One region of the Pseudoalteromonas obscura genome, then DNA from elsewhere that is predicted to be linked to it. Evidence: predicted binding sites of a transcription regulator. Region 1 holds the regulator's gene; each other region holds the start of a gene.
What was found. Region 1 encodes FliA, which starts transcription of late flagellar genes. Its sites were predicted from a motif close to CTAAAGNTNNNNNNNNNNNNGCCGATA; they were not measured.
Positions count from the first base shown of each region.

Region 2: QNM18_RS23725 (VC2046/SO_2500 family protein) is a predicted target of FliA. The motif match lies at 6,690-6,716, and genes of this name have one in related genera.
Region 3: pomA (flagellar motor protein PomA) is a predicted target of FliA. The motif match lies at 6,008-6,034, and genes of this name have one in related genera.

Region 1 is NZ_JASJUT010000018.1:80,346-90,634, forward strand. Features, by position in the region: gene flhA (flagellar biosynthesis protein FlhA) at 1-1,052, shown strand, start outside; gene flhF (flagellar biosynthesis protein FlhF) at 1,075-2,574, shown strand; gene QNM18_RS25900 (MinD/ParA family ATP-binding protein) at 2,567-3,427, shown strand; gene QNM18_RS25905 (RNA polymerase sigma factor FliA) at 3,430-4,164, shown strand; gene cheY (chemotaxis response regulator CheY) at 4,212-4,595, shown strand; gene QNM18_RS25915 (protein phosphatase CheZ) at 4,616-5,383, shown strand; gene QNM18_RS25920 (chemotaxis protein CheA) at 5,399-7,657, shown strand; gene QNM18_RS25925 (protein-glutamate methylesterase/protein-glutamine glutaminase) at 7,742-8,887, shown strand; gene QNM18_RS25930 (ParA family protein) at 8,947-9,732, shown strand; gene QNM18_RS25935 (chemotaxis protein CheW) at 9,725-10,289, shown strand, end outside.
Region 2 is NZ_JASJUT010000013.1:207,731-218,019, forward strand. Features, by position in the region: gene QNM18_RS23690 (L-serine ammonia-lyase) at 1-1,063, shown strand, start outside; gene cysB (HTH-type transcriptional regulator CysB) at 1,147-2,124, opposite strand; gene QNM18_RS23700 (hypothetical protein) at 2,405-3,166, shown strand; gene QNM18_RS23705 (NCS2 family permease) at 3,167-4,456, opposite strand; gene QNM18_RS23710 (tetratricopeptide repeat protein) at 4,575-5,033, shown strand; gene QNM18_RS23715 (SulA-like leucine-rich domain-containing protein) at 5,145-5,570, shown strand; gene QNM18_RS23720 (YchJ family protein) at 5,586-6,041, shown strand; gene QNM18_RS23725 (VC2046/SO_2500 family protein) at 6,134-6,655, opposite strand; tRNA gene QNM18_RS23730 (tRNA-Tyr) at 6,768-6,852, shown strand; tRNA gene QNM18_RS23735 (tRNA-Tyr) at 6,872-6,956, shown strand; tRNA gene QNM18_RS23740 (tRNA-Tyr) at 6,980-7,064, shown strand; gene QNM18_RS23745 (M48 family metallopeptidase) at 7,118-7,780, opposite strand; gene QNM18_RS23750 (ion channel) at 7,859-8,839, shown strand; gene QNM18_RS23755 (HD domain-containing protein) at 8,847-9,479, opposite strand; gene QNM18_RS23760 (class I SAM-dependent methyltransferase) at 9,575-10,289, shown strand, end outside.
Region 3 is NZ_JASJUT010000002.1:735,438-745,726, reverse strand. Features, by position in the region: gene QNM18_RS07600 (PAS domain-containing protein) at 1-85, opposite strand, end outside; gene QNM18_RS07595 (alpha/beta hydrolase) at 218-1,480, opposite strand; gene QNM18_RS07590 (helix-turn-helix transcriptional regulator) at 1,795-2,031, opposite strand; gene dxs (1-deoxy-D-xylulose-5-phosphate synthase) at 2,733-4,598, opposite strand; gene ispA ((2E,6E)-farnesyl diphosphate synthase) at 4,712-5,599, opposite strand; gene QNM18_RS07575 (exodeoxyribonuclease VII small subunit) at 5,604-5,846, opposite strand; gene pomA (flagellar motor protein PomA) at 6,093-6,860, shown strand; gene QNM18_RS07565 (flagellar motor protein MotB) at 6,864-7,799, shown strand; gene QNM18_RS07560 (hypothetical protein) at 7,986-8,516, shown strand; gene QNM18_RS07555 (hypothetical protein) at 8,566-9,441, opposite strand; gene QNM18_RS07550 (aromatic amino acid transport family protein) at 9,576-10,289, opposite strand, start outside.

The DNA.
Region 1 (10,289 bases):
AGCAAGATCAAAAAGAGCTTGGATGGGACGATGTTCAACCAGTTGACGTGATTGGCTTAGAAGTGGGTTATAGACTTATACCACTTGTCGATCAGGCCCAAGGTGGTGAATTACTCAGCCGCATAAAAGGTGTGCGTAAAAAGTTATCACAAGAGCTAGGCTTTCTCGTCCCTCCTGTTCACATTCGTGACAATTTAGAACTAGACCCGAACGCTTATAAGATCACGCTAATGGGCGTTGGGTCTGGCGATGGTGAACTAAAACATGGTGATGAACTCGCGATTAACCCAGGTCAGGTATTTGGACCAATTCAAGGTGTCGCAACAAAAGATCCAGCTTTTGGGTTGGATGCAGTTTGGATTAAACCCGACCAAAAAGATGAAGCTCATTCTTTAGGTTATACGGTTGTTGATGCAGCTACTGTGGTTGCAACACACATTAGTCAGTTATTGACCAATAATGCTTCTTTATTGTTAGGTCATGAAGAAGTTCAAAACTTATTAGATATGTTGGCGAAAAGCCACCCTAGATTAGTTGAAGGGTTAGTTCCTGATGTACTACCACTGACAACGATTGTAAAAGTACTGCAAAATTTACTCAATGAAGGGGTCGCAATTCGAGATATGAGATCAATTGTGCAGACCTTAGTTGAATATGGTCCTCGAAGCCAAGACCCTGATGTACTAACGGCTGCAGTGCGAATCTCACTACGCAGACTCATAGTTCAAGATGCTGTTGGCAATGCTGATGAGATACCTGTCATAACATTGGCGCCCGAGTTGGAACAGATGTTGCATCAGTCACTTCAGAACGCAGGTGATGAGGGGGCAGGCATAGAGCCAGGACTTGCAGAGCGACTTCAAGGTTCATTGAGAGAAGCGCATCAAACGCAAGAAATGCTAGGCGAGCCGTCCATCTTATTAACCTCAGGTATGTTAAGAAGTGTTTTATCTCGATTTGTCAAACATACGATCCCTGGATTAAGAGTGATGTCTTACCAGGAAGTACCAGACGAGAGACAAATCAAGATTATTAGCTCTGTAGGGCAATAATAGAGGAACGAGGTGCTGAGTTATGAAGATTAAAAGATTTTTTGCAAAAGATATGCGTACTGCTTTGAAAGAAGTAAAAGATGAATTAGGTGCAGACGCGGTGATCATGTCAAACAAAAAGCTTGCTGATGGCGTAGAAATCGTCGCTGCAATTGACAACGACCGCGTAGCGCCGCAGTCACAGGCTGCTCCTGTGGAGACTCGTCCTGAGCCTGCGCCAGCAGCCGTACAAAAGCCAACGTATAGTCAGCCAGCAAGAGTGGTTAAGCCTCAAACTCGTCGTCCTCAAGCTCAGCCTCAGGCTCAAGTGGCTGATAGCCTAGAAGCGCTCCTAGAGCGTCAAGCTCCAAAACCTCGTTCACCTGAGCTTGCTTCTATGTTTTCGCATTCAGGGATAGACACAGATGACTTGTTTCAACCTCAACAAGCACAGAGACCTGAATTCAATCAAACTCAGCAAGCGCAGCCCATCAGTGCTCGTCAACGTCCTGTAAAAGAAGCCGACCCTATTTCTTCAGACTGGGGTTTTGACGATGATTTAGATTCAGAGCTGGATCCGCTACAAACAGCAACAGCAGCCGCTCCGCAAGATGAAATGAGCTCGATGCGTGATGAAATGAATGCGATACGTCAATTACTTGAATATCAGCTTTCTGGTTTAATGAAACAAGAAATGGAACGACGTGATCCGACTAGAGCTTGTTTAGTAGACCGCCTTCAAGGTATGGGAATTAGTTCTGATGTCGCTGAGCAAATGGCCTGTTTTATCCCTGACGATGTATCGAGAAAAGAAGCGTGGAATGCACTTTTAAATATGGTTGTAAATCAAATGCACACAACCAACAACGATATTCTTCGTCAAGGTGGTGTGTATGCGATGGTTGGACCAACTGGAGTTGGTAAGACGACGACGGTTGCAAAGCTTGCAGCGCTAGGCGCTCAAAAATATGGTGCTGATAAAGTTGCTTTAATTACTACTGATACATATCGAATTGGTGCTTACGAGCAGTTGGCAACTTATGGTAGAATCATTGGCTGTCCGGTAAAGCAAGTTAAAGATGCTAATGAATTAGCAGAAGTTCTTTATCATTTACGAAATAAACGACTAGTATTAATAGATACTGCGGGCATGAGTCAAAGAGACTTGCGTTTAACTGAACAACTTAATACATTGATGCGTAGTTCAAGAGTTGATATTCGTAGCTACTTAGTATTAAGTGCAACATCGCAAATGCATGTTTTGCAAGAAACTGTCAATCACTTTAAAAAAGTAAATTTAAGCGGTTGCATTTTTACAAAACTTGATGAATGTCTAAGTTTAGGTGAGATTATTAGTATTGCGATTCAAAATCGTTTGCCAATAGGGTATCTTACCAACGGACAGCGAGTGCCAGAAGACATTCGTGTAGCAAATGCTCAAAAATTAGTTAAAAAGGCTGAGCAATTGTATTTAAAAAGAACAAAAGCACAACATTCACGACGTGAAGCAGTGGCGTCCCAGACAGTAGGAATGTATGATTAATACAGTTTTAGATCAAGCAAGTGGCCTGCGTAAAATGAATCAAAAAAGTAACCACGGAGTAAAAGTAATAGCAGTAACTGGTGGTAAAGGAGGAGTCGGTAAGACCAATGTTTCATTGAATACTGCGATTGCGTTAGGACAACAAGGCCATAGAGTATTAGTTTTAGATGCTGACCTTGGATTAGCAAATTGTGACGTAATGCTAGGGTTACGTGTTGAGCGCAACCTGTCTCATGTGCTATCCGGCGAATGTGAATTAGATGAGATTTTAGTAGAAGGGCCTGCTGGTATAAGAATTGTACCTGCTACTTCAGGTTCTCAAAATATGGTTGAATTAAGCCCAGCAGAACATGCCGGTCTTATTCGAGCATTCAGTGAATTAAGTAACGATTTTGATGTTCTGATTGTCGATACGGCTGCTGGTATTTCAGATATGGTACTCAGTTTTTCAAGAGCAGCTCAAGACGTCATGGTTGTAGTTTGTGATGAGCCAACGTCAATCACAGATGCTTATGCACTGATAAAAGTATTAAGCCGAGAGCACGGAGTTTACAAATTTAAAATCGTCGCGAATATGGTGAGAAGCCTTCGTGAAGGTCAGGAACTCTTTGCAAAGCTCTCGAAAGTAACGGATAGGTTTTTAGATGTAGCGCTTGAACTCGTTGCAACAATACCTTTCGACGAAAATATGCGAAAGTCTTCGCGTCGTCAAAAAACGATCGTGGAACTCTACCCTAATTCCCCAGCTGCAGTTGCATTTAGGGGATTGGCAAGTAAAGCAGTGAAATGGCCTGTACCTCACCAGCCTTCAGGTCACTTAGAGTTTTTCATTGAGCAACTAGTTAACGGGTAATTATGGCTACACCGGTCAATCGAATGGCGGGATATCAAACAGCAGATCATCTGAATAAGGTGGTTGAGCGTCATACACCTTTAGTCAAAAAAGTTGCTTGTCATTTGCTCGCGAGACTACCCGCGAGCGTTCAACTCGATGACCTAATTCAATCTGGCATGATTGGTTTAATTGAAGCGACAAAGAATTTTGATGCAAGTAAAGGGGCTAGCTTCGAAACCTTTGCAGGGATTCGCATTCGCGGCGCAATGTTAGATGAAATACGCCGTGGAGACTGGGCACCACGCTCAGTTCATAAAAATAGCCGTATGGTGGCAGAGGCTATTTCTGAGCTGGAAACAGCCTTAGGCCGAGAGCCTAAAGATACTGAAATCGCTGAAAAACTTGATATTCCCTTAGATGAGTACCATCATATTTTACATGACGTAAATGCAAGTAAAATTATTGGCATTGAAGACTTGGGTGTCGATCAAGATGTAATTTCACCTGCAGGCAGTGATTTAGCGCTAGACAAACCATTCAATAACGTTAAGAATGAGCGCTTTAATGAATCGTTAGTAGAAGCAATTAAAACATTACCTGAGCGAGATGCGATGGTTTTGTCTTTGTACTATAACGATGAAATGAATTTAAAAGAGATTGGCCAGATCCTTGATGTGAGCGAGTCTCGAGTGAGTCAGATTCATGGTCAGGCAATGATTAAACTCAGAGCCAAGATAAATGACTGGATCAATTAGAGTACATTTTATTATTTATTTAGGTTCAAACCTCACCGGAGGAAGTTTTGGATAAGAACATGAAAATTCTCGTGGTTGATGATTTCTCTACAATGAGAAGAATAATCAAAAACCTTTTGAGAGACTTAGGCTTTACAAATGTTCAAGAGGCAGATGATGGCAGCACTGCGCTTCCAATGTTGCAAAATCAAGAATTTGACTTTGTTGTTACCGATTGGAACATGCCAGGCATGCAAGGTATCGATCTGCTAAGAGCGATAAGAGCCGATGATAGCCTTAAGCACATTCCAGTGCTGATGGTAACTGCAGAAGCTAAAAAAGAACAAATTGTTGCAGCAGCTCAAGCTGGTGTAAATGGTTATATCGTCAAGCCGTTTACAGCTGGAACATTGAAAACTAAGTTAGAAAAAGTCTTTGAACGCTTAGGCTAGTTACTAGTAAGGATAGGCTTATGTCAGAATCCTCTGCGCCACAAATAACATTAGAGCAAGCAAAGCAACTTGTTGAGTTTCTTGAAAATGGTGAACAAGAAAAAGCTGATCAAATTTTAATTGAAGCGACTAATAAAGAACAATCTGAATTATTTGCTGAAGTCGGAAAATTGACACGCCAATTACACGAATCGTTGAAAAACTTCGAGTTAGATACGCGTTTATCAGACTTAACAACTGAAGCCTTACCAGATGCAAAACAACGTTTAAATTATGTCATGGAAATGACAGAAAACGCGGCTAATAAAACAATGGACGCGGTGGAAGCGAGTTTGCCGCTTGCTCAACAGTTGGCAGATGAGCTTTCTGAAATAAAGCCTACCTGGGATAGGTTAATGAGTCGTGATATACAATTAGGGGAGTTTAAATCCCTGTGTCACGACTTAAATGACTTTATGCAATCTTCACAAGGCCGTACCGATGAGCTACAAACCTTGATGACAAATGTCTTGATGGCGCAAGATTATCAAGATTTGACTGGTCAAGTTATTCGCCGAGTCATTGAACTTGTCAGAGAGGTTGAAGACAGTTTAATTCATTTATTAACTGTATTTGGCACGTCAGAAGTGGGTCAACTTAGCACGGCTCAACAACCACAAGAAGTAGTTGAAACCACCACTGATGAACTATCAGGTCCAGAAGGACCTATCATTGACGCTGAAGAACGAGACGATGTCGTGTCTGGTCAGGATGAAGTTGATGATTTGTTATCTAGTTTGGGTTTCTAATAGGAGAGTATAATAATGAGCTTTGAAGTCGATGAAGATATCTTACAAGACTTTCTTGTTGAAGCTGGAGAAATACTCGAACTGTTATCTGAGCAACTCGTTGAATTAGAAAACAACCCAGATGACAAAGATTTACTAAATGCAATTTTTAGAGGGTTCCACACAGTTAAAGGTGGTGCTGGCTTTCTAGGCATGAATGAGCTGGTTGATGCTTGTCATGGTGCTGAGAATGTTTTCGATGTACTGAGACAAGGTCAACGTTCAGTCAACCCAGAATTAATGGATGTGATCTTGCAGTCACTGGATACAATTAACGATATGTTTGCTTGTATTCAAAACCGCGAGCAACCAGAGCCAGCTGACCAGACGTTACTTGACGTCTTGCACAAGCTTAGCCAACCAGAATCTGCTGACGAAGAACCAGTTGCACTGACTCCAGAACCAGAGGCTGTTGTTGCACCGACGCCAGAAGCCCCTCCTGAACCTGAAGCTGACGTATTTTTCGATTTAGATGGCAGTAGTGAAGAAAGTAGCGAGCCAGCTAAGTCTGACAACATTGATGAAATAACAGAAGAAGAATTTGAAAGCCTGTTAGATGAGCTACATGGCTCTGGGAACGGCCCGTCGGCAGAAGAGCAAGCACCGGCCGCATCAGCGCCAGCTGCACCGCCAGCAAATGCAAATGATGGTGATATTACCGACGATGAATTCGATAGCTTATTAGATGAATTGCACGGTGTTGGCCAGTTTGGCTCTACGCCCAGTGAACCTGAGAAGCCAGCAGCTCCTGTTGCACCAGCAACGCCAGCTGCACCTGCGTCAGAATCGGCAGGTACGGATGAAGAAATAAACGATGATGAATTTGAAGCCTTATTAGACGAGCTACATGGCAAAGGTCAGGCGCCTAAAAATAAGGAAGATTCTTCAGCAAAATCGGATCCTGCACCGGCACCAAAAGTTGAACCTGCCCCGGCTCCAAAGCCTAAACCCCAGCCAGCTGCAAAAGTGGAAGCGCCAAAATCGGCTGCGAAACCAGCAGCAAAATCGGCACCAGCGCCTGCCAAAGCAGAGCCAAAAGGTGGAGCTGCGAAGAAGCCCGCAGCTCAGGCTGAGACGACAGTCCGTGTTGATACAAAGCGCTTAGACCAAATAATGAATATGGTCGGTGAGTTAGTATTGGTGCGCAACCGTTTAGTAAGCCTTGCTAATAACAGCAACAGCGAAGCAATGGGTAAAGCCATCTCAAATTTAGATGTGGTTACCGCAGATTTGCAAGGTGCTGTTATGAAAACGCGAATGCAGCCAATTAAGAAAGTATTTGGTCGCTTCCCCCGCGTTGTTAGGGACTTGGCGCGCAGCCTTAAAAAAGATATTAATCTGATCCTTGAGGGTGAAGATACAGATTTAGATAAAAACCTCGTAGAGGCACTAGCAGATCCATTGGTCCACCTAGTTAGAAACTCGGTTGACCACGGGATAGAAATGCCAGATGTCCGTGAAGCTGCTGGAAAAGTGCGTACAGGTACTGTGACCTTGTCAGCTTCACAAGAAGGTGATCATATCCTATTGACCATCAGAGATGATGGTGCAGGTATGGACCCTGAAAAACTGAAGAAAATAGCAATTAGTAAAGGCGTAATTGACTCTGATCAGGCAAGCAGATTGTCGGATACTGAGGCATATAACCTGATCTTTGCTCCTGGATTTTCGACTAAAGAACAAATATCTGACATCTCAGGCCGAGGTGTTGGAATGGATGTTGTAAAAACTAAAATTACCCAGCTTAATGGCCAAGTGAACATTCAGTCAGAGCTGGGAGTGGGCACTATATTAGAAATTAAAGTACCACTCACGCTTGCTATTTTACCGACATTAATGGTGATGGTTGGAGAGCAGACATTTGCCTTGCCATTGGCTGGGGTAAGTGAAATCTTCCACCTCGATTTAACTAAAACCAATGTAGTTGATGGGCAATTGACTATTATCGTGAGAGAAAAAGCGATACCACTCTTTTATCTTGAACATTGGTTAGTCAAAGGTACTGACATCAGTCAGAAGAAAGCTGAAGGCCACGTGGTGATAGTGCAAATCGGTACTAAGCAAGTTGGTTTTGTAGTTGATTCATTAATAGGTCAAGAGGAAGTGGTCATTAAACCACTTGATTCTCTACTACAAGGTACTCCAGGCATGGCAGGTGCGACCATCACATCAGATGGCGGAATTGCATTGATCTTGGATGTACCAAGTATGTTGAAGCATTACGCGGGCAAATAGCGTTTGACGCTTTTTGCTGTCACCGAATTAGTGGTGCCAAGGGCACCACTTTTCGGATCTGTAACATAAAAAAGAGCGATGCCAATGGCAGTAAAAGTATTAGTTGTTGATGACTCAAGTTTTTTTCGTCGTCGTGTAAGTGAAATACTGGAAAAAGATGCTGGTATTGAAGTCATTGATTTTGCAGTAAATGGTCAAGAAGCCGTTGAAAAAGCCAGTAAATTACGTCCTGACGTAATTACAATGGATGTTGAAATGCCTGTATTAGACGGTATCAGCGCCGTTAAAAAAATAATGCAAAGTAATCCGACGCCAATTTTAATGTTTTCGTCTTTAACGAGAGAAGGGGCCAGTGCCACTTTAGACGCGCTAGATGCTGGTGCGGTTGACTTTTTACCCAAAAAGTTTGAAGACATTGCTCGAAATAGTGAAGACGCTACACGTGCGTTACAGAGCAAAGTAAAAGAAATTGGTAGGAAGCGAGTAAGTCGATTTACTCGACCAATGACCTCGTCCAAACCAGCGACACCTGCTGCGAAGCCTGCGCCATCAAGTTTACGCTCTACATCGACAGTCGCTCAACCGGATAGAAGTTTTCAAAGAGCTACGCCAGAAGCAACACCACAAAGAAGTTTCAAGGCGTCGGGCAAGTCATATAAGGTCGTCGCTATTGGTACATCCACAGGTGGTCCGGTAGCTTTGCAAACAATATTAACTCAATTACCCGCTAACTTCCCCCATCCGATATTACTTATTCAGCATATGCCTGCGGCGTTTACACCAGCGTTTGCACAGCGATTAAATAGCTTGTGTAAGATTAAAGTGAAAGAAGCTGAGCAAGGTGACAAATTGATGCCGGGTGTTGCTTATCTCGCACCAGGTGGCAAACAAATGATGGTTGAATCAAGAGGCGGTAGTAAATCATTAAAAGTGTTTGAAGATGACAGCCCGAGAATTACCTATAAACCTTGTGTGGATGTGACTTTTGCGAGTACTGCAAAAGCATATTCTGGAGATGTATTGGCAATTGTTTTAACTGGTATGGGCGCAGATGGCAGAGATGGTTCTCGTATGCTCAAGCAAGTAGGTGCAACTATTTGGGCCCAAGATGAAAAGACATGTGTTGTTTATGGTATGCCACAAGCAGTTACCGCTGCTGGCTTATCGTCTGAAAGCTTGGCGTTGCAGGATGTAGCTTTACGTATCAATAAAGAGCTGGGGATCGCTTAGGGCATATTGAATTGTTAAAAACAGCTTTGCCATGAGTCACAAAGGAATAAAATAATAAAGTGAAAATTTGGACGGTAGCTAATCAAAAAGGTGGTGTGGGTAAAACAACCACAGCTGTGAGCTTGGGCGGTATTTTGGCCGCTGAAGGTAAGAGAGTATTATTGATTGATACGGATCCACATGCATCACTAACCTATTATTTTGGAATAGACTCTGAAGATCTAGAGGTGAGCGTATATGATATTTTTATACGCGGCTCTAATATGCAAAGCGAAGAAATTTTGCAAGCGCTGTGTCCTTCAACTGTTGAAAACCTAGATATTTTGCCGGCAACTATGGCCATTGCAACACTAGATAGAAGTATGGGAAACCGCTCAGGTATGGGGCTGATACTAAAAAAAGCCTTAGCGAAAATCAGTGAGTATTACGACTATGCTATTTTAGATTGCCCTCCAGTACTTGGTGTACTGATGGTTAATGCGTTGGCTGCAAGTGAGCGAATATTAATCCCAGTACAAACCGAGTTTTTAGCACTTAAAGGTCTCGATAGAATGATGCGAACAATGACATTAATGCAAAGTTCGCATTCTAAGCAATATCAATATACTATAGTTCCTACAATGTATGATAAGCGTACTAAAGCGTCGCTAGAAGCATACAAATCTTTGGTTGAGTCATATCGGGATAAAGTCTGGCCAGGTGTTATCCCAGTTGATACTAAATTCAGAGATGCTAGCTTGGCGCAAAAGGTTCCGGTACAATTCTGCCCAAAATCAAGGGGAGTATATGCGTATCGAGCTTTGCTTGAGCATATTGGTGAATTAGAAAGAGGTAAGAATGAGTAAGCACCTGTTTGCAAACGAACAAGTGATGAAACAATATCTTGGTGCTCTACTGCAAGAAGAGGAAGATCAGGATGTTGCACTTGCACCCGTTGCAAAGTTGCTTGAATCTGTCCCAGATGCTCAAAAGCAAGAGCAGCTACTCAAACAAGCCGAGGCAATAGAAGAACCGAAAGCAAAAGTTGAGCTGAAAGTTCAAACTCAGGAGGTTCCTGTAGAGGAAGTTCTACAAGAAACTCCTGTGAAGCCAACTCAAGAGCTTGAGATAACTGAAAATACAACTATTATCAAAGAACAAGCTCCCGCGCAAAGTGCTGCAAAGGAAGCTTTTATAGAAGGTGAATTTCAGGCTTTATTCTTTGAAGTGGCAGGGTTAACGTTAGCGGTTCCTTTACAGGCACTTGGTGGAATTCATCAGCTGACAGAGGTTAACCAGCTATTTGGTAAACCGAAGTGGTTTAAAGGCGTGATGTTAAACCGCGAAGAAAAGTTAAATGTTGTTGATACGGCGCGTTGGGTTATGCCTGAAAAGTATACCCCTGAGTTAGAATCTCAGCTTA
Region 2 (10,289 bases), on a different contig from region 1:
TTTCCCAAAGCAAGGCGCTGTTGTATTTCACCGTCGAAAAACACTGCCGAAGCATTCCAATGCCATGGAAATCCAAGCGTATAAAGGTGACACGCTCTTACATAGCCAGATCTACTATTCGATTGGCGGCGGGTTCATTGTCACGGATCAAGATTTCGAAGCGGAAAAGCAAGCAGCACTTGATGTGCGAGAACAAAATCCAGCGCCCTATTTGTTTGATACAGCTGAGGAACTTTTAAACATCTGTAAGGAGACTGGGCTAAGTGTTTCCGCCCTCATGATGGCTAATGAGAAAACCCTTCGCAGTGAAAGTGAAATAAAACAAGAGCTGTTCAATATTTGGCAGGTAATGAAAGCGTGTACCGAAAGAGGGATGCGTACCGAAGGGATCCTTCCGGGTGGGTTAAAAGTAAAACGCAGAGCACCGAGCCTATACCTTAAACTCAATGTAGAAAACAGTAATGATCCATTACGTGCAATGGATTGGGTTGATTTATTTGCCCTTGCCGTGAATGAAGAGAATGCAGCTGGAGGACGAGTCGTCACCGCCCCGACCAATGGCGCTGCCGGTATATTACCAGCCGTATTGATGTACTATCACACCTTTATCAAAGAAGTTGATGTCGAAATTGCAACGCGCTACTTACTGACAGCCGCTGCTATTGGTATCCTCTATAAAAAGAACGCTTCTATCTCAGGTGCAGAGGTTGGTTGCCAAGGTGAAGTTGGTGTCGCCTGCTCAATGGCCGCTGGTGCATTGACTGAAATCATGGGTGGCAATGTCGTTCATGTGGAAAACGCAGCTGAAATTGGTATGGAACACAACCTAGGCTTAACCTGTGACCCTGTTGGGGGATTAGTACAAGTGCCGTGTATCGAACGAAATGCAATGGGTGCAGTAAAAGCCATCAATGCCTCAAGGCTTGCTCTTCGAGGTACAGGAGAGCAAAAGGTCTCTTTGGACAAGGTCATCAAAACCATGCTAGACACAGGTAACGATATGAAGACCAAATACAAAGAAACTGCACGCGGCGGTCTTGCCGTAAATATTATTGAGTGCTAAAACAAAAAAACCCAACACAAGTTGGGTTTTAAATTAAAGCCGCAAAGAGAAAGTCTACAAGTAGACTGTTCAAAACGTGGCTTTTATTTTACTGGTAATGTGACTTTAGCGAATAATGCATCTACATCATCTTGATTACGCATAAGGCTTGCTTTTTCAACCACATCCTTCGTCAAATGCGGCGCAAAACGCTCTATAAAGTCATACATGTAGCCTCTTAAAAAACTACCTTTTCTGAAGCCAATTTTTGTTGTGCTCGCTTCAAACAGATGGCTCGCATCAATGCAAACCAAATCTTTATCAGCAATATCGTCAACAGCCATAGTTGCCAATACGCCTACGCCCAATCCAAGCCTTACATATGTCTTAATCACGTCTGCATCTGTTGCGGTAAATACAATGTGTGGTTCAAGGCCATGTGCATTAAATGCTTTATCTAGTTCAGAGCGACCTGTAAAACCAAATACATAGGTTATGAGTGGGTACTTAGCTACGTCTTGTACCGTAATATTTTTTCCAAGCTGCGCTAGTGGGTGATCTTTCGTTACCACAATGCTTCTATTCCAGTGATAACAGGGCAACATGATCAAATCACCGTATAAATGGAGCGCCTCTGTTGCAATTGCAAAATCCGCGTCACCTCTCGCAGCCGCATCTGATATTTGCTGCGGAGTACCTTGATGCATGTGTAAAGAAACAGCCGGATACTTTTGCATAAATCCTTGAATAACAGGAGGTAAAGCATATCTTGCTTGGGTATGTGTCGTTGCAATGTTTAATTTACCTTGATCAGGCAAAGTGTGTTCATTTGCAACCGCTTTGATACCTTCAACTTTTGACAAAATTTCTCTGGCAATATTGATGATCTCATTACCAGCACTGGTTACATGTGTAAGGTGCTTACCACTACGGCCAAAGATCTGCACACCCAATTCATCTTCTAGCATACGTACTTGTTTTGAAATACCTGGCTGAGAAGTGTAAAGACTTTCAGCGGTAGCAGATACATTCAAATTATGATTAAGTACTTCAACTATGTATTTCAATTGTTGTAATTTCATAACATTGTTTATTTTTTTAGTTGTTATCCAATAAGTGACTTGGTTTACGCGGAACGCCGAGTCGGATCTTTTGTAAGACTAGCATAGTTATTGGTAGCCTGATAGTAATTGTAACATTTACGCAATCATATAAGAAAAACGAATTAGAAACGCCTATACTGAAAAAGTGGTGTATTCAAATTCATTTACATACACCTTGTTATTAAAACTATCCAATATACAATTGTTTGATGTAATATAAAAAATTATCGCCGTGGGTAGTTTTCGTAGAGATTCGGGTATGTTTGTTTACATAATAATATTGTTGATTGTTGCTTTAGTTGTGATAGCTGTTTGGATTAGTGCAATTCAGCAACATAAAGAAAAACAAGAAGCAGAAAGACGTAAAGAATTAGCAAAACAAAAGCGGATTATAGAAGAGTCCGAGGATGTTCTCGTCAATAGCACAAATATCCCTATGTCAGGAGACATGCTTAGGGTGATTCAAAAGCGCGTTCATGATGCGTTAGCCATGATGGTAGAGCTGACTCCCACATCAAGAGAGCTTAAAAATCGACTGCACGAATCTCAAGAACGCATGAATACAGAAACGGCAAATCTCACTGACAGCGATAAAGTCTCATTGCCAGATAACGACAAACAACTGATTGCGCTAGTGCAGGGCATCAAAAAGCTTCGTCAGCTTTTGCGCTCTGAACACAGTAAAGGTAAAGTGGATACTCAAGTTTTTGTAAAAGAAGACCGCCGTTTAGAGAAAATCCAACTGCGCATTAACGTTGAAAGTCAAATCAAACGAGGCCTATCTGCAAAAACAGCCAACATGGTTGGCTCAGCCAGACAGTACTTTGAAAAAGCCTATGCGACCATCATGGCTGTGACCTATAGCGATGAGTATGTAACTGAGAAAAAGAACCAGCTAGAGGCTTATCTCAACGAAATTAGTACTGAACTTAAAGCTTCGAATGCCTCTGCAGTTAAGAAAAAAGCAGAAAAAGAAAAGGACGATTTGGACGTCCTTTTCGCTCCGAAAAAGAAATGGTGATCAACTAAGCGCAAATTTGACGATAAATAACACTGTCAGAACCCACACGCTGATGGATATATCGTCTTTTTTGTTGCAAGCCAGCTTTACCGCAGTGTAAGCAATAAAACCCAATGCTATACCATGTGCAATTGAGAATGTTAGCGGCGTCATCAACAAAACCACACTTACAGGGATCGCGTCTGTCATATCGTCCCAGTTCACCAGCTTCAGGTTTTGCAACATCAAAACAGAGACATACAGAATTGCACCAGCAGTTGCATATGCAGGCACCATTTTTGCCAAAGGTGCAAAAAACATCATAAGTAAAAAGCAAAAGCCCACAACCACAGCAGTAAGTCCCGTGCGTCCGCCAACAGAAACACCAGATACAGACTCGATATAAGAAGTCGTCGTAGACGTCCCTAAAAACGAACCTGCTACTGTCGCCGTGCTATCCGCAGATAAAGCGCGTCCTAACCTCGGCATGTTCCCTTTTTCATCTGCAATACCCGCTTTTTGAGTTACCGCCACCAAGGTGCCGCTAGTATCAAAAAGATCAACAAATAAGAAAGCAAATACCACACTCAACATGGTGATTTCCAATGCGCCAACGATATCTAGCTGCCCTAAAGTAGGCGCAATGCTCGGTGGCGCAGAAACAATGCCTTGGTACTCAACCAAGCCAGCCCCCCAAGCGATAACTGTGACTAATAAAATGCTGATCAGTACGCCGCTTTTCCACTCTCTATACATCAATGCAGTTATCACAAAAAGGCTGAAAATGGCCAACAAAGGGCCGGGACTGGTGATATCGCCAAGTTGCACAAATGTGGCTGGACTCGAAACAATAATTTCAGCATTCTTTAATGCGATCAAAGCTAAAAATGCGCCTATCCCAGTTGCTATCGCACGCTTTAGTACCACTGGAATTGCCTGAATAACCCACTCTCTAATTTTGAAAATACTCAGTAGTAAAAACAAGCACCCAGATAGGAAGACCGCTCCCAAGGCAGTTTGCCAGCTATGCCCCATACCTAAAACAACACCATATGTAAAAAATGCATTCAACCCCATACCTGGTGCCAAAGCCAATGGGTAATTTGCAAAGAAGCCCATGATAAAACAGCCAATTGCTGCGGCTAAACACGTGGCAACGAACGCTGCACCATGATCAATGCCAGCTTCCGCCAGCATAGCCGGATTAACAAATACAATATAAACCATGGTAATAAATGTAGTGAGCCCTGCCACAACCTCCGTTTTTACATTGGTCTGTAGCGCTTTGAGAGAAAATAGTTTTTCTAGCATGTCTTTGTATTTTAAATGGAAACGAGGGGGCGATTTTACCATATTTCCTCGCCATAAACGGACAAATAAACTAAAAATCAGCTACAATGAAAACTAAGTTGTAATAAGTGAAGAGAGTATGAAAAGCAATCAATCTACAAAAGCTTATGGCGGAGACCTCGAGCAACAACTATTCAATGTACTCGAATTTGTTACCCAAGAACCAGACCCCAAACACAGCTGGCCAAAGGCACAAGATCCAGAGCAAGCTTATAAAAAAGGCCTTTATTACATCAAAGAAAAGCAGTATCCGCTTGCCGCTAAATGGATGAGATTGGCAGCGATGTCAGGTGACAACAAAGCACAATTTTATTTAGGCCTGTTATTTATAAAAGGTCAAGGCGTACCTAAAAGTGTTTTTCACGGTGTAGCTTGGTTAAGTCTAGCGCAGAGTCAAGGCAATAGCGCGGCATTAAGCACTCTCAATGAAGTGCGCCCCCACCTAACAACAAAACGCTACATAGACGCACAATGTTATGCCGCGACACTATTTGAACAAATCCATCAGCAAATGCATTTTGGGGCAAACCCAGAATAGGCCGCAGGTGTTAATGATTCGAAGTGAACAAAAAAACATCAAATAAAACTTGATTAAAACCACTGTATGAAATACTGTATATACACTGTATAAAGAATCAGTGGTCTAATCATGTTACCAATCACACCCAATGTAAAAACGCAATCGAGCAGCATTAGCCATGCCAGTAGTTTGAATATCTTGGATGCATACGATGAAACAACCACCAGTAATGAACTTTTAAAAATCTTATCTCGTTGTAATTCAAAAGCTGGTTGGACACTTTTGATAGCACCTGATCAGGTTTTCAGTAAATCTATGTTAGATGGCTATAATATCGATGTGAATAAGCTACTAGTGCTTAAGCAAAAGGATCTGATAAACTTAGAACATACTCTGGATAGCGCTTTGTCCAATGGTAATTTTGCGGCTGTCATCACTTGGCCGGGTATTTTGACGAAAAAGCAAATTGAATACCGTAGCCTAAATCACTCTAAAACAGCACTATACTGCTTTAAAGACTTTGCTCAATTGCCACTATCAAAGCTCACACACTAACTATATAGGTCATTTATGTGTTTTTGTGGTAACACACAAGCCTTTGAGCAATGCTGCAAGCCATTTATTAAAGGACAGTCTACTCCTCACCAATCTGAACAGCTAATGCGCTCTCGTTATAGTGCATACTGTACAAAGGAATGTGAGTATATTTTAAATACGTATGCATCAAAAACACGCAGCGAGCACACAGTCGAAGATATACTTATGTTCGCTCAACAAGTTAAGTTTGTTCATTTGGATGTTATTGAAACTGATCAAGATGACCAATATCAATATGTAGAATTCAAAGCATCGTATTTGGAAGGGGTGCAGCTGAGCGTGTTGCATGAACGCTCCAGATTTGTAAAAGAAAATGGCGCATGGCTATATCTTGACGGCGTTCTTTACCCTGAAGAGAGTAAAAAAGTAAGCCGAAACGATCCTTGTCCCTGCTTAAGTGGGAAAAAGTTCAAGAAGTGTCACGGATAACCTGTACTCAGCCTGAAGTGGCGTTACCTCACCAATGCCACTTTCGAGATTTAATCAGTACTCCCTATCCTATCAGAATCATAATAAAGCGATTATACAGCCACACTTAACTGAGACTGCATTTCTCCACTGGCTAACTGATCATAAAACCCGGCAGCATCTATTTCTCTTTCTTTAACTTCGATTTCAGGATGCTTTTGTTTATATAGTTTTGCTTTCACTGCTGGCTCTAGGTTTTCCATGACGTTTAAAGGGATATGCGTTTTATCGTCACGAATATGAAATGGTTCAGGATCAAGGCACTCATTTAGCTTGATATCTTCTAGCCCACCATCTTTCACAAAATATCGGTTGTATTGACCAATTAAAAAGTCAAACTCTTCAGGTGCCAAAGGTTGCTTCGGGCCTACTTGTAACTCTTTTCGCAATGCCTCTTCAGACTTATCTGCTTCGTCAACAGCACTTCGTGGTAAGTCAAATTGGCTAAAGTCCAATGCATCTTGTGACAATGCACTTAAGAGCAGAGCAAAATCGCTTCTACGCGATTCATGGACACTCAAACTTAACGCATTGCCTAACTGCGCTTCTTTGAGTAACAATTGTTCTATCTGCATGGATTTTCGCCAAAATTTTCAAAGTCTGAAAATTTATCGGCATTTTTTGAAAAAACTTTAGGACATTTCTTTACTTCGTCAAAAACTTTGTTATTATCAGCGCCGTTGTTGAGGAGGGGTTCCCGAGCGGCCAAAGGGATCAGACTGTAAATCTGACGGCTCAGCCTTCGCTGGTTCGAATCCAGCTCCCTCCACCATCAACGACAAAGTACAATTGGAGGGGTTCCCGAGCGGCCAAAGGGATCAGACTGTAAATCTGACGGCTCAGCCTTCGCTGGTTCGAATCCAGCTCCCTCCACCACTTTGTACTTAAAAATCTGTTATGGAGGGGTTCCCGAGCGGCCAAAGGGATCAGACTGTAAATCTGACGGCTCAGCCTTCGCTGGTTCGAATCCAGCTCCCTCCACCACTTCCTTTTTATCTTAATTTTAATTCTTTACATCTTCATTTCATATTTTATATCTATTGAATAAGCTTTATTTCCTGTTTCAAATAAGCCTTCGCTGTTTCAAATTCAGGATAAAAACGTCCGACAAAACACCAAAACGCATGATTGTGTGCCATTACATGATAATGCGCGAGCTCATGTACAATCACATAATCAATCACCCATTTAGGTGCACTTAATAAAGCACTGTTGAAAGCTAATACACCTTTACTAGAGAGGCTGCCCCAACGTCGTTTATAAAAGCGTACTTTTAGGGTTTTATATTTCGACCCCATCAATGCCTGATAGTAAGGCAATCGAGCATGTAAATAGGCTATTAGCTCAACCTTAAACAAATCATATATTTCTCCAATGTGGATATCTCTGTGTTGTTGCATAGAAGATTTTATATAGATGCGATGGTGTTGATGATCAATATAGGCAGATGAATGTCCATAACAAACTACGTAGCAATCACCAAAGATTGTAACTTTTTCTAATGGTGTTTTTTTACATGGCAGCGTATCCGCTACCAAACGCTGTTTTTGAGCAACCCAGCTTTGCTTTGAGTGCAGCCAAGCCGTTAACCAATTTTCGCAAATCCCCTCAGGCGCGTAAACGACAACCCCATCCGGTTTTACTTTAATTGCAACTGTCTTTCTTCGTCGACTGAGCTTAAGTTGGTAATTGAAATTCATAGTAAATTTATTGCTTTTTCATCTATCAATCTAATTTGCTGCTAACCTTTATACTTATTACGGAAAAAACAGGCTGCCATGAACAATAAACCTAAATGTCAGTATACATCTCCTGATGGACACAAGTGTCAAGAAATAGACATGGGCTCTGGATATTGTTTTTGGCATGATGCCAAATTCGACAAAAGTGGGTTAGAGCTATCTCACAAACTCGAACGTTATGCCAAAAAAGGGGGATTACTGCAAGGACTTGAGCTGAAAAGAGCCAATTTGGAAGGGCTAAATCTCGTTAAGTTTAATGATCACAACGGCTATGACCTATCGTATAGCAATTTTTATAGAGCGAACTTACACGGTGCTCACCTCTTTAACAGCACAATTCAAAATGCATCTCTAATGAAAGCGGATTTAAGGGATGCAAATCTACACTGCTGCAAGTTAGAAAACACCAATATTCTAGGAGTGAAGCTCAATGCAACTAGAATTGACAACCTTGTATTGGGCGACAAGTTATTACAAGAAAAACAAGCAATTGAAGCAACCAAACAAAAAAATGTGGAAGAAGCGCAAGATTTATATTTGCAAAGCGAAGAGATCTACAGACTGCTAAGAAAAGGCGCTGAACAGCAGGGCTTGTTTGAGATGGCAGGAAAGTATACCTATAGCGAATTGCGCATGCGTCATGCGCAGTACCCAACCTATTCAAAAAAGCGCTTAGTTTCAAGCTTTATTGACATGTTATGTGGGTATGGAGAAAAACCAGAAAATGTAATTCGCTTTAGCTTAGGTATGATTTTATTGTGTGCGCTTTGCTATTTTATGCTGGGTATCAATTACAACGGTGAAATCATTCAGTTTGCCACCAATGCCCCTCTCAAGCAGAATCTCCACTCCATGCTCAATTGCTTTTATTTTAGTGTTGTTACATTTACTACTTTAGGGTACGGAGATATCACACCAGTTGGGATTACACGCCTTATAGCGACCATAGAAGCTTTTATTGGTAGCTTTTCACTGGCGCTATTCGTCGTTGTCTTCGTCAAAAGGATGACTAGGTAGCTTTTACCTAGTCATTCGATATTTCACGCCCTAATTCCCTTAAGAATAGTTGCATAAACTCCGTGCGCCTTTGCGCTTCTTTTTTTGCTGCCTCAGTGTGCATCTGTGACTCAATGTGCAGCAATTTCACAAAGAAATGATCAATGGTATAACTCTTATCATCCGGCTCTCTTTTCTCACAAAACGGGTCTTCGGTATGGTATAGGTGCCTGGCTATTGCACCGCCAACTTTCATACATCGACTCACACCAATTGCCCCTAATGCATCCATTCTATCCGCATCTTGTACAATTTGTGCTTCCAATGTCGTTGGCGGCACGTTTGCACTGAAGCTATGCGCAACGATTGCATGATATATACCTTCTAATTTATCTTCCGGATACCCGATTTCAATCAGAAATCTTTCTGCTTTATCGGCAGCCATTTTTGATGCAAAAGCACGATCCGGGTGATTTTTTGCTACTGCGACACAGTCATGTAGCCAAGCTGCTGGAACAACAACATCTAAATCAGCCCCTTCTTCTATCGCTAGCTGTTTTGCAGTTTTTACAACCCTTTGTATATGCGAAAGGTCGTGTGCTGTATCAGCAAAGGGTGTATCAAGCATAAATTCCTTAAATGCTGCTTCAAACTTATTCATATTTTCCATCATTTTCACTTAAACCTTCTGCTTCACATTGTATGTTGGAACCCCCTTCACTAAAATGACAGGATTCTACTTAGTAAGGAATTTATATGTCTTGCGCGCTGTATTTACAACCCGGCCGAGAAAAATCTCTTAAAAGAAAACACCCATGGATATTTTCCAAAGCAATAAAAAAGATCAAAGGTAAACCAGGACTTGGAGATATTGTAAAAATCTACAGTCATGATGGGCAATATCTGGCTACCGCAGCATATAGTCCAAGTTCTCAGATCCGCGCACGGATCTGGAGTTTTGATGAAAGCGAACAAATTGACCAAGCATTTTTTAAACGTCGCTTAGCACGTGCATTAGCAGTAAGAGACTATGCAATATCAGAAGGAGGGCTGACCGGCTTTAGGCTCAGTGCTGCAGAATCTGATGGGCTACCCGGCATTACTATTGATAAGTTTGACAATTATTTGGTGTGCCAGCTTCTCAGTGCTGGTGCAGAAAGGCATAAAGGCGAAATCGTTGCTGCTTTACGTGAATTATTCCCAGATTGCCATGTCTATGAACGTTCCGACGTAGATGTACGGAAAAAAGAGGGCCTCGAGAAAATCACAGGTGTGCTGCACGGAGATGCCCCACACGAACCAGTATTAATCGAAGAAAATGGCCTTAAGTTAGAAGTAGATATTATTGGTGGGCACAAAACTGGTTTTTATCTCGATCAACGCGACAGTCGCGCTGCGCTAGAGCGTTTCTCCAAGGGTAAAAGTGTGCTGAATTGTTTTTGCTATACTGGCACGTTTAGCCTTTACGCAC
Region 3 (10,289 bases), on a different contig from region 1:
TGAGCAGGCCTTTATGTGGCTGTACAGTTGGATCTAAGTATTGTCTGGAACAGTCAAAAAGCCAAAAAATAGCAGAAAAACGCACAAAGTTACCCCTCTTCGATAGAAGAAGGGCAACAGCAATAGAGATTTAATTTTTGACAAATCTTGAAAGAAAGAGGAACTAAGAGACCATGGAATACCGGGCTTTCAAGGTTTTGTCTTGCTATCGTCTATATTATTGGCCTCGTTTGGATTGAAATTGGATTGCCGGAAAGCTTTCTAAATGCCGGATAAGCGCGGTTTGCGTACCTGTATTATTTAGGTATAAATCGATGAACTGCAAACTGGCTGAGTTTACGATCTCTGTGACTAGGTAAGGATCTATACTTCCCAAATATGCTTGGTTTCTATCTTGTGGAAAAACATAAGGGTAGTCAGAAAAATCCCAGTGTAGAGCACCGTCAATTTGCATCATGTAAGTGTCGGCGAGTTGTTGTTTGAATACTACGCTGTGGTCCGCACTTAACGGCAGCTCCGAGTGCATCATTAAATACGGCTTTGTAGAGGGCACGGTCGGCGATAAATTAAAATGGAGTCCATCAAAATTGATGGCTGCTTTGCATTGATATACCTGTTCGCAAAAGGCAGCTACAGTTGGGCCACCAAATGAGAGTCCAACGGCGGCTAAACGGGATAGGTCAAGTTTACCTTTAAAGGTTTGTAGGTGTTCGCCCAGATAATGCATCCCCCAATATTGTCCATATTGTAGGCGAGTCATTTGATCAAGTGCGAAGTGCATATCATCAACCCAAGTGCTGAGTGCTTTTCGATCGCCCTCGGTCCAACTCATCAATTGGTATACGCGCGCGACTTGTTCATCACTGAGCTCGATACCGGCCAAAGAGTCTAGCTCGGCAACCAATTCATCAAAGTTAACATCTGCTAGTTCACTAATATAGAAGTCATTCGCTCGCGCATCTGGGTCATATGTGGCACTGCGGTTGTGGCTTTGGGTGACAAACTGAGCATGGTGTGGGTGGCCTACGCTGACCACAATGTAGCCCTTTTGAGCCAGCTCGATCATTAATATTTCTTTGTCTTCCACAGTAGATTGATAACCGTGCGAGTACATCACAATAGGAAAAGGGGTTGAGCGGTTGGCAAGAGGCGCATTTTTATATAATTCAAAAGGTAATGTTTTTAGGTATTGGTGTAATTGCCGATCAAAGTTGGATGGAGTAGCAGTTGAATAAGGGAATTGATCTGTGTGGTAGTGTAGGTAGCTAGTATTTTCCGGCGCAGAGGTCGTGGTTGGGTACCAAATCTTGATCAGTATATCGCGATAGTCTGCATAATTTGGCGTTAACTTTTCCGTACGGCTGTAATCTGTTGCGGTAAAATAAGTCACACCAACTGAGTAGTTTGTTGCAACTGCGTAACCGCTGAAGAGGGTAACGTAAAGCAAATAAAATATGCTTGTGATTGAGTGCTTGAACATAGCAACTTTCCTTATCATGTTGTATCGAAATCTATATTGATAAAAATATTCATTTAAATGCAAGTGCGATTTTGAGGTTGTTTATTGAGCTAACGATAAGGTTTTATTTTTCAGGTATTTGATAAACATGAAACTTTATCAATTTAAAGGGCGTATAAGTGTTAATCGTTTTGGGTGGTTAAGAGAGTAGACGGAGAGACGATAAATATAACAGATGAACTCGGCGATATAAGGAAGCAAACCAATGTACTCCTGAAATAGGTTCTAGCGCATCAGAACCTATTTTCAGAATTAATAGATAGCAGCATAAGCAGTTAAGAGCTTTGGTGGCTTCTTATTTTTGTAATTAACTCGCTGAGATCAATAGAGCAAAATGCACAAATGGCAAAAAATTGATTTAGCTTTGGTTGCCCTACATCTCTTTCCCAGTTTTCATAGGTCTTACGACAAACACCGAGATGTTTTGCCATGATTGCGGTTGTTACCCCTTTTTTCTTACGCAGTGCTCTTAGATCATCACCTGTAATATATCTTGCAAAAAAATCCACCATTTCCTCTTCCTTTTAACACCTATTCCGTTACTCAGTTACAATATTTAAAAGACAACCATGTATGACAAGTGTGATTGGCTCTAATCGGTACTCACTTGGTAACAATCTAAAAGTTGTTCTCTAGCTGTTTAACCAATTCAGCGCACAGAGCTATACAGCATGCTCAATTACTATTGGCGCATAAACCATGGGCTACAAAGTACTAACTTCGTATATGAGCTGTAATTTTCACAAATTTTTATCACATTAAATTAATACTGTCTATTGTTCATGCAACAATATGAAATGTTTCATAGAGGGCAAATTTTCCCCTAAGAAGCTATTTAATGAGTAGTAAAGTTCACAGTCTCATTTTACTGATTTTATACTTGCAGCATGTTCGTTGCTTTTAAAATGCTCGTTTTATGTTTTGATACTTATGTATCACCATGATTATATTTGTTTTTTAATGATTATATTAATTTTTCACCAGTTTTTTCACAGCCATGGTTTTTTAGGTGATGAGGTAATCACAGAATAAAGAGAAAGCCTTAAAATACATGTCAAAGTCACAATGTCGGGTGTTTATTGTTGTTAATTAGGCATCAATTGAGGGCTGATACGCTTTACAATGTAATTATTTTAGCGCTGTGATGCGGAGAAGGAGCTGGGATTTGGGTTTAAAAGTAGAGTGACAGCTTATGCAGCCACCCTACATCAAATTAACTGGCAATCCAGCTAGTTGCAGTTGCTAGGATCCCTTCGCTGTCGAGGCCCATTTCGCTGTGCATTTGGTCTTGTGTACCGTGTTTGATAAATTCATCAGGAATACCCAAGTGCTTTACCGGGCGCGCAATATTTTGCTGTGCTAAAAACTCACTGACAGCACTGCCTGCTCCGCCTGCGATGGCATTGTCTTCAAGGGTGATGAAGTGCGTATGAGTTTGTGCCAGAGTGGTTATCAAAGACTCGTCCAGTGGCTTTACAAAGCGCATATCAATAAGCGTTGCATCCAGTTGCTGTGCAACACTGCGTGCGTTGTCCAGTAATGTCCCAAAGTTTAAGATAGCCAGTTTCTGGCCCTCTCGGATGGTATTCGCTTTACCTATTGGTAATTGGACCATTTCTGGGCTTGGCTCAACGTCACCAGCGGAACCTCTTGGGTAGCGCACTGCTGCGGGTTTATCGAGTAAATGCCCTGTGTAGAGCATTTGTCGACATTCATTAAGATCACTCGGAGCCATAATTACCAAGTTGGGAATACAACGCATAAAGCTTAAGTCGTAAGCACCTTGGTGTGTTTCTCCATCAGCACCAACGATACCAGCTCTATCAATTGCAAATAAAACGGGTAGATCCTGAATTGCCACGTCATGAATCACTTGGTCGTAAGCTCGTTGTAAAAAGCTTGAGTAGATGGCGACAACAGGATTGAGTCCTTCGCATGCAAAGCCAGCCCCCAACGTAACTGCGTGCTGCTCTGCGATAGCAACATCAAAGTACTGACTTGGGTGTTCTTTAGAAAAGCGTACCATACCAGAGCCTTCGCGCATTGCTGGCGTGATGGCCATTAACTTAGGATCTTGCTCTGCCATATCACAAAGCCAATCACCAAATACCTTGGAGAATGTAGGGGCGCTGGGTTTCTTTTTAGGAAGGCTGTGCACACTTGGATTGAAGTTGGGCACCGCATGGTAACCGATAGGGTCAGCTTCCGCGGGTTGATAACCTTTACCTTTTTGAGTTTTGACATGCAGCAGTTGCGGACCTTTTAGGTTGCGCATATTTCTCAGAGTATCTACCAACATATCGACATCGTGGCCGTCGATAGGGCCGATGTAGTTAAAGCCTAGTTCTTCGAAGAAGGTGCCAGGGATCACCATGCCCTTTAGGTGCTCTTCCATTTTACTGGCAAGTTCTTTAACTGGGGGGACGCCTGACAGCAGTTTTTTACCGCCTTCACGGATATTAGTATAAAAACTGCCGGATAAAATACGGGCGAAGTGATTGTTCAATGCACCAACGTTCTCTGAAATAGACATTTCGTTGTCATTCAAGATAACCAGCATATCTGATTTAACATCACCAGCGTGGTTCATCGCTTCAAAAGCCATGCCCGCAGTCATTGCGCCATCGCCTATCACTGCTACAGTCTTTCGGTTTTTCCCTTCTTTTTCAGCAGCAATAGCCATAGCAAGCGCTGCCGAAATCGATGTGCTGGAATGGCCAACACTGAAGGTGTCAAATTCGCTTTCTTCGCGGTATGGGAATGGGTGCAAGCCATCTTTTTGGCGAATGGTATGCATTTGTTCTTTACGACCAGTCAAGATTTTATGTGGGTAGGCTTGATGGCCCACATCCCAAACGAGTCTATCAACTGGGGTGTTGTATACGTAGTGGAGTGCGACGGTAAGTTCAACGGTACCTAAACCCGACGCTAAGTGGCCACTGCTCTGTGATACAGAGTCTAATAAATAGCCTCTCAGCTCTGTACTAAAGTCATTCAGCTTGTGCTGAGGTAACTGTCTTAGCTGTTGAGGCTGATCAACTAATGCCAATAATGGATACTTGCTACTATCAAGAGTCATATTATTTGTAATATCCTTAGCAAACCTTGCCCAATTATATACAAAGCTTGCCGATAGTTTTATAAATTTAAAAGGAACTTGTCATTAAATAGTCATTTAGGTCGGTGCGAATATCAATGATCTCGAGCGATTATATACCTTGCTAATTCTGCAAGTAGGCGCGTATCTGCATCAATGTTATCCAATGCAGCTAGCGCTTGGGTGATAAGCGTTTTCGCTTTCTCTTTTGCCCCTTCCATGCCCAGTAATGCCGGGTAAGTTGACTTATTGTGTTCTAAGTCGGACCCTTGAGGTTTACCGAGAGTGTGTGTATCGCCTTCAATATCAAGAATATCGTCTTGGACCTGAAACGCTAATCCAATAGCTAATCCAAAGTCCTTTAACTGACTACGTGTTAAATCTGTTGTGTTTGGCGCACAAAGTGCCCCTAATTCAATGGCGCAATTAAGCAGTGCACCGGTTTTTAATCTGTGTATGTGTTCAAGTGCTTCAATGCTGATCTGCGTGTTTGTTGCGGCAATATCCAGTGCTTGCCCTCCAACCATACCTTGCAATCCAGAGGCTTGTGCCAGTGCTTTAATCATAGCGAGCTGCTGCTGAGCTGGGATATCAAATTGGTGTGATGCAAGTAATTCAAAGGCCAGTGTTTGCAATGAGTCTCCGGCCAATATCGCCTGAGCTTCATCAAATGCAATGTGGCAGGTTGGTTTACCACGTCTAAGATCATCGTCATCCATTGCAGGCAAATCATCATGAACCAGAGAATAGCTGTGAATACACTCGACGGCTGCTGCGGCAATATGCAAATCTTCAATATTGGCACCGAGCATTTCGCCTGTGGCGTAAACTAAAAAGGGCCGCAGTCGCTTTCCACCATTACTAATAGAGTAGAGCGCAGCAGCTTTGGCCGTTGGATCAGTATCCAAGTCTTGTTCAAAATAAGCGTTTATGGTTTTTTCAACATCTTGTTTGGCGATGCTTAATCTTTGATGTAATTCCACGCAGTTAATCTACCTGATCGGAAAACTCGCTCGGCGCGCTAGCTTCGTCATTGGCGAGTAAAATATTGACTTTCTGTTCTGCTTGTTGAAGTTTATGGTTAGAGGCCTGAGTGAGCTTAATCCCTCTTTCAAACTGTTTTAGAGATTGCTCTAACGTTAGCTCTCCGTGTTCCATTTCTTGTACAATGGACTCGAGCTCGTTGACAGCTTCTTCAAAGCTCATATTTTCCGGTTTTTTGACTGCCATATTTTTATTCACTCTCAAGCAAAACTTTAGGAAGCCAATTTTATGGGTTATAAAGATTGAGGTCAAAGTATCTGATAGACTTTTTTATTGGCTATCATTGCAAAATTGATCTGATAGTTTGGGTTAATTCTCGCAATTTAAAGGCTTTTTAATATAATTGAATTAAGTTATTGCAAAACCTGCCGATAACTCAACGTATAAGAATAACTGCGTGATATCTCACGAATAAATGCCTTTGGAGGGTGTGTGGATTTAGCAACCGTTATAGGTATCCTAGGTGCTATAGGCCTTATTGTCATGTCTATGGTACTCAGTAGTGATGGGCAACTTGCCATGTTTTACAATACCCCGTCAGTCGTTATTGTATTTGGTGGCTCTATCTTTATTGTGTTGTCTAACTTTACATTGGCGCAGTTTTTAGGCATTGGTAAAGTGGCTGGTAAGGCGTTTATGTTTAAAATAGAAACGCCAGAGGAATTAATTGAAAAAGCAGTAGAGCTTGCTGATTCTGCACGTAAGGGTGGGTTTCTCGCGCTAGAAGAGGCTGAAATTCCCAATCCATTTATGAGAAAGGGTGTCGATATGCTGGTCGACGGACACGATGCTGATGTGGTTCGAGCAACGCTACAAAAAGATATTGCACTGACTGCAAATCGCCATGAACTAGGTGCTGGATTATTTAAATCACTCGCTGATATCGCACCCGCGATGGGAATGATCGGTACGCTGATTGGCTTAGTTGCAATGCTATCTAATATGGATGACCCAAAAGCAATCGGACCTGCGATGGCTGTTGCATTATTAACGACCCTATACGGTGCGTTTTTAGCCAACGTTGTGGCTATTCCTATCCAAGTTAAATTAGAACTCAGAAAAGACGAAGAAGAGCGCAATCAGCGACTGATCTTGGATGCAATCTTGGGGATCCAAGATGGTCAAAATCCGAAAGTAATTGAAGGCATTTTGAAAAACTACCTGCCAGAGTCTAAACGTGGTGATGGTGGTGAGGAGTAAATAATGTCAGATGAGAACGAATGTAAATGCCCGCCCCCAGGGTTGCCTGCATGGATGGGGACGTTTGCAGATCTTATGTCTCTGCTTATGTGTTTCTTCGTTCTGCTACTGGCGTTTTCTGAGATGGATGTTCTGAAATTTAAGCAAATTGCGGGTTCTATGAAGTTTGCTTTTGGTGTTCAGAACAAGATTGAAGTTAAAGATATCCCCAAAGGTACAAGTGTCATCGCGATGGAGTTTACACCGGGTAAACCCGAACCGACCCCCATTGAAACCATTCAGCAACAAACAGTAGAAATGACCCAGCAAATGCTAGAGTTCCAAGCCGGTGAAGAGAGCTCGGCTGGTGGACGTCAAGAGCAGCGGGGCAATAAGCGCGGTGGTGAATCAGCCAGTACAGCACAAGAACAATCGATGACGCAAGCGGTTGCTGCCGCGGATCAAGAACAGGTAAACGAACTAGTCAAAAAAATCTCTCAGCAGTTAGAAAAGCAAATCATGGACGGGGCGATAGAATTAGAGTCATTAGGCCAACAAATTATCATTAGGATCCAAGAGAATGGCTCATTCCCGTCGGGCAGTGCTTTTTTACAACCTAAGTTCAAGCCTGTAATACACGATATTGCTGAATTACTTAAAGATGTACCGGGGGAGATAACTGTATCTGGACACACCGACGACTTCCAAGTTTCCAATGAGTTATATTTCAATAATTGGGATCTTTCAGCAACCCGAGCGGTTGCTGTGGCGAGCGAAATGCAAACAGTGAGTGGTTTTGACAAAAATAGAATGGTTGTGGTTGGCCATGCAGATACTCGTCCTTTAGTACCAAATGCCAACGATGTGGACAGAAAGCGCAATCGCCGGGTAGAAATATCAATTTTGCAGGGCAAAGCGAAGGAGTCTGATCCTATTGAAGTTAGAAGGGAAAATAACTAGAAAAGATTGCGTCAAAGCGTAATTTGGGCTACCGTATGATAGCTTTAATTTTCAAAAAACATCAAATTTTAAAGGAGTTTATAATGAATGCATTAAATAAATTCAACAGATTTCCAGGTGGTAACGGCAACGGTAATGATACCGGAGAGACAGAACCGAAGTAACTGATAAAATTAAGGTAAAGCGGTGTCTCTAGGCGAATATTTAGATAGTGCTGAGTTTGCTCTAAAATACTTAAACGCTATACTTGAAGTTTCATATATACTGGCTTTCATTTCAGTGTTCATCTATATCCTGAATAAAGATAAGATGGCATTGAGGTATTCGTGCTTGTGCTCGGCATTTTACATCATTGGTTTTTTTACTTTTCATCCATTAATTGAGCACGATCCTGACCGAGTTTATAGGTATATTGTTTGGGCACTGAATGACATTATCTTTATCGCAATAGTCGCCTATTGGGCACTACGAGATAAGATGTATATGTGGCAAAGTATTATGGTGCAACTCGTTGTTTTACCAGCTCCATTGTTACAATTATTCAGGCTTGTTGATATTCATCTAATGGATGCAAGTTATTCTGCTTATTTTTACCGTACTGTATTACCGATCGTTAATTTTATGACAGTAATGCTGTGTTTTGCTCCGCTGGTGATGTATTTTGGCAAGCGGGCTAAGCAATTGACTTGGCTTCAAGGTAAAGAGAAAGAGGGATAGAAACTTAGTCTCTCTTTTAATCCCTCCCGCAACATTTATACCTCTGTTTCTATAATTCCAGCTGATCGATCCTCAATGTTGCATTGCTCGCAGAGAAGCTCAATATTCCCGCAACTTTAACAGTGCTTTTATTGCCAAACTGATCCGGCAATATTACATTGGTTAAATCAAATTTGCAGTTTTCTAAGCCAATATCTTGGTTAACCCCTACTGATAGACAGTGTGTTTCTCTTTCTAACCCAACTTGTTTTTCTTCACAAAAAGCAGGGTCCAATTTATTTACTGCGTTCGATGCGACTGACTGTACTCGGAGAGTGAGATCCAGTGTGGAACTGTTACATGTGAGCTTAACAGCCGTTGTATTGGTGTTCTGGTTGCCAAATGTGATCAGGTTATTGTCTTGATCTCGATAATGAATCGTCAGTTGAGCAGCATCAAAGGGCTGGCTAATAGTGTCAGGTTGACCTTTATTGCGCCAATCCGCCAAAGATGTAAAGTCAGGTAGGGGCGTGTTAAAAATTAGCTCAGGCGCGTAGTAATATAACTCTCCTTGCTTGAAGCTGCTGTTGCTTGCTCCTTGCCAAGTTTCAGCACTGGTAGAACCAAAGGCCGCGGCGGCTAACATACATGGAGCCTTGTCGGATGACAGTGTATGAGTGGCACCTAAAGAGTGTTTATCGGCATAGAGTCTGAATTCTGGTTTAGGTTGTAATGCTTCGCTTTCTGCATGCCAAAACACACTAGAAAACTCAAATTGATTGAGCGAACGTTCAGCTGTGAAGTTTGCGCCACAGTCACTACTTTGTTGTTGTGTTGTCGGTGTATTTGGCTCTGCAGTGTTATCTTTTTGTAGCGGTGTGTCACTTTCACCGCCGCATGCGCTCAGTAGCAATAATGGCACGCAAGCCATTGTAACCCTAGTCATAATTTACTCCTTGGTAACTGAGTCAATTATATTCATATCAGGGAGGTTAAAGCGATACTTGAATTGTAAAAAGTGGTAATGCATTCCTACATTTTTGATATGGATTAGGCTGAGTGCCTAATCCATTTTTGCATTTACCCTAGGGCAGGGATCACGCCAAACATTTGCAGACCTTGCGCTGAAATAATTAATACGCCACATAGACCCGCACATATTAATCCTAGATTGCCACCTTGTACTTGATAACCTGAGTTTTGTACTTTTCGTTGTTGCCAAACCATGGCGACAGGTAGAAAAACGGCTAAAACGACTAAGGCTATCGCAGCGTAACCTAAGGCCATGATAAAGCCTTCTGGGTAGAAGAGTGCAAACCCCAGCGGTGGAGTGAATGTGATCAGTGCGGTTTTTACTCTATCTAACCCTGAATTTTGTTGCTTGAATGCGTCGGCAAAAAAGTCAAATAATCCAAGGCTTACACCTAAAAATGAAGTGGCGAGTGCGAGATCAGCAAAGATAGTCACAAAGGTATGCACTTGGCTATTGTGTGCAATGTTCGAAATCGCGGCGACAAAACCAGGCAAACCAGCACTTTGTAGTAACGCTTCTTGTGCCATGACTCCTTGACTTAACAACTGCCAAAAAACGTAGATAGTTAATGGCAGTGCGGCACCGGCAATCATGACTCGGCGTAAGGTTTTTATGTCTAAACCAACGTATTTGACAATCGATGGAATAGAGCCATGAAAGCCAAATGAAGTAAAAATAACTGGAATAGCAGATAGGATAAGGCCTTGCTCCATTGGCATGTTGAGTAGGTGTTGACCATGGACATAAGGAGTAAGAACAAA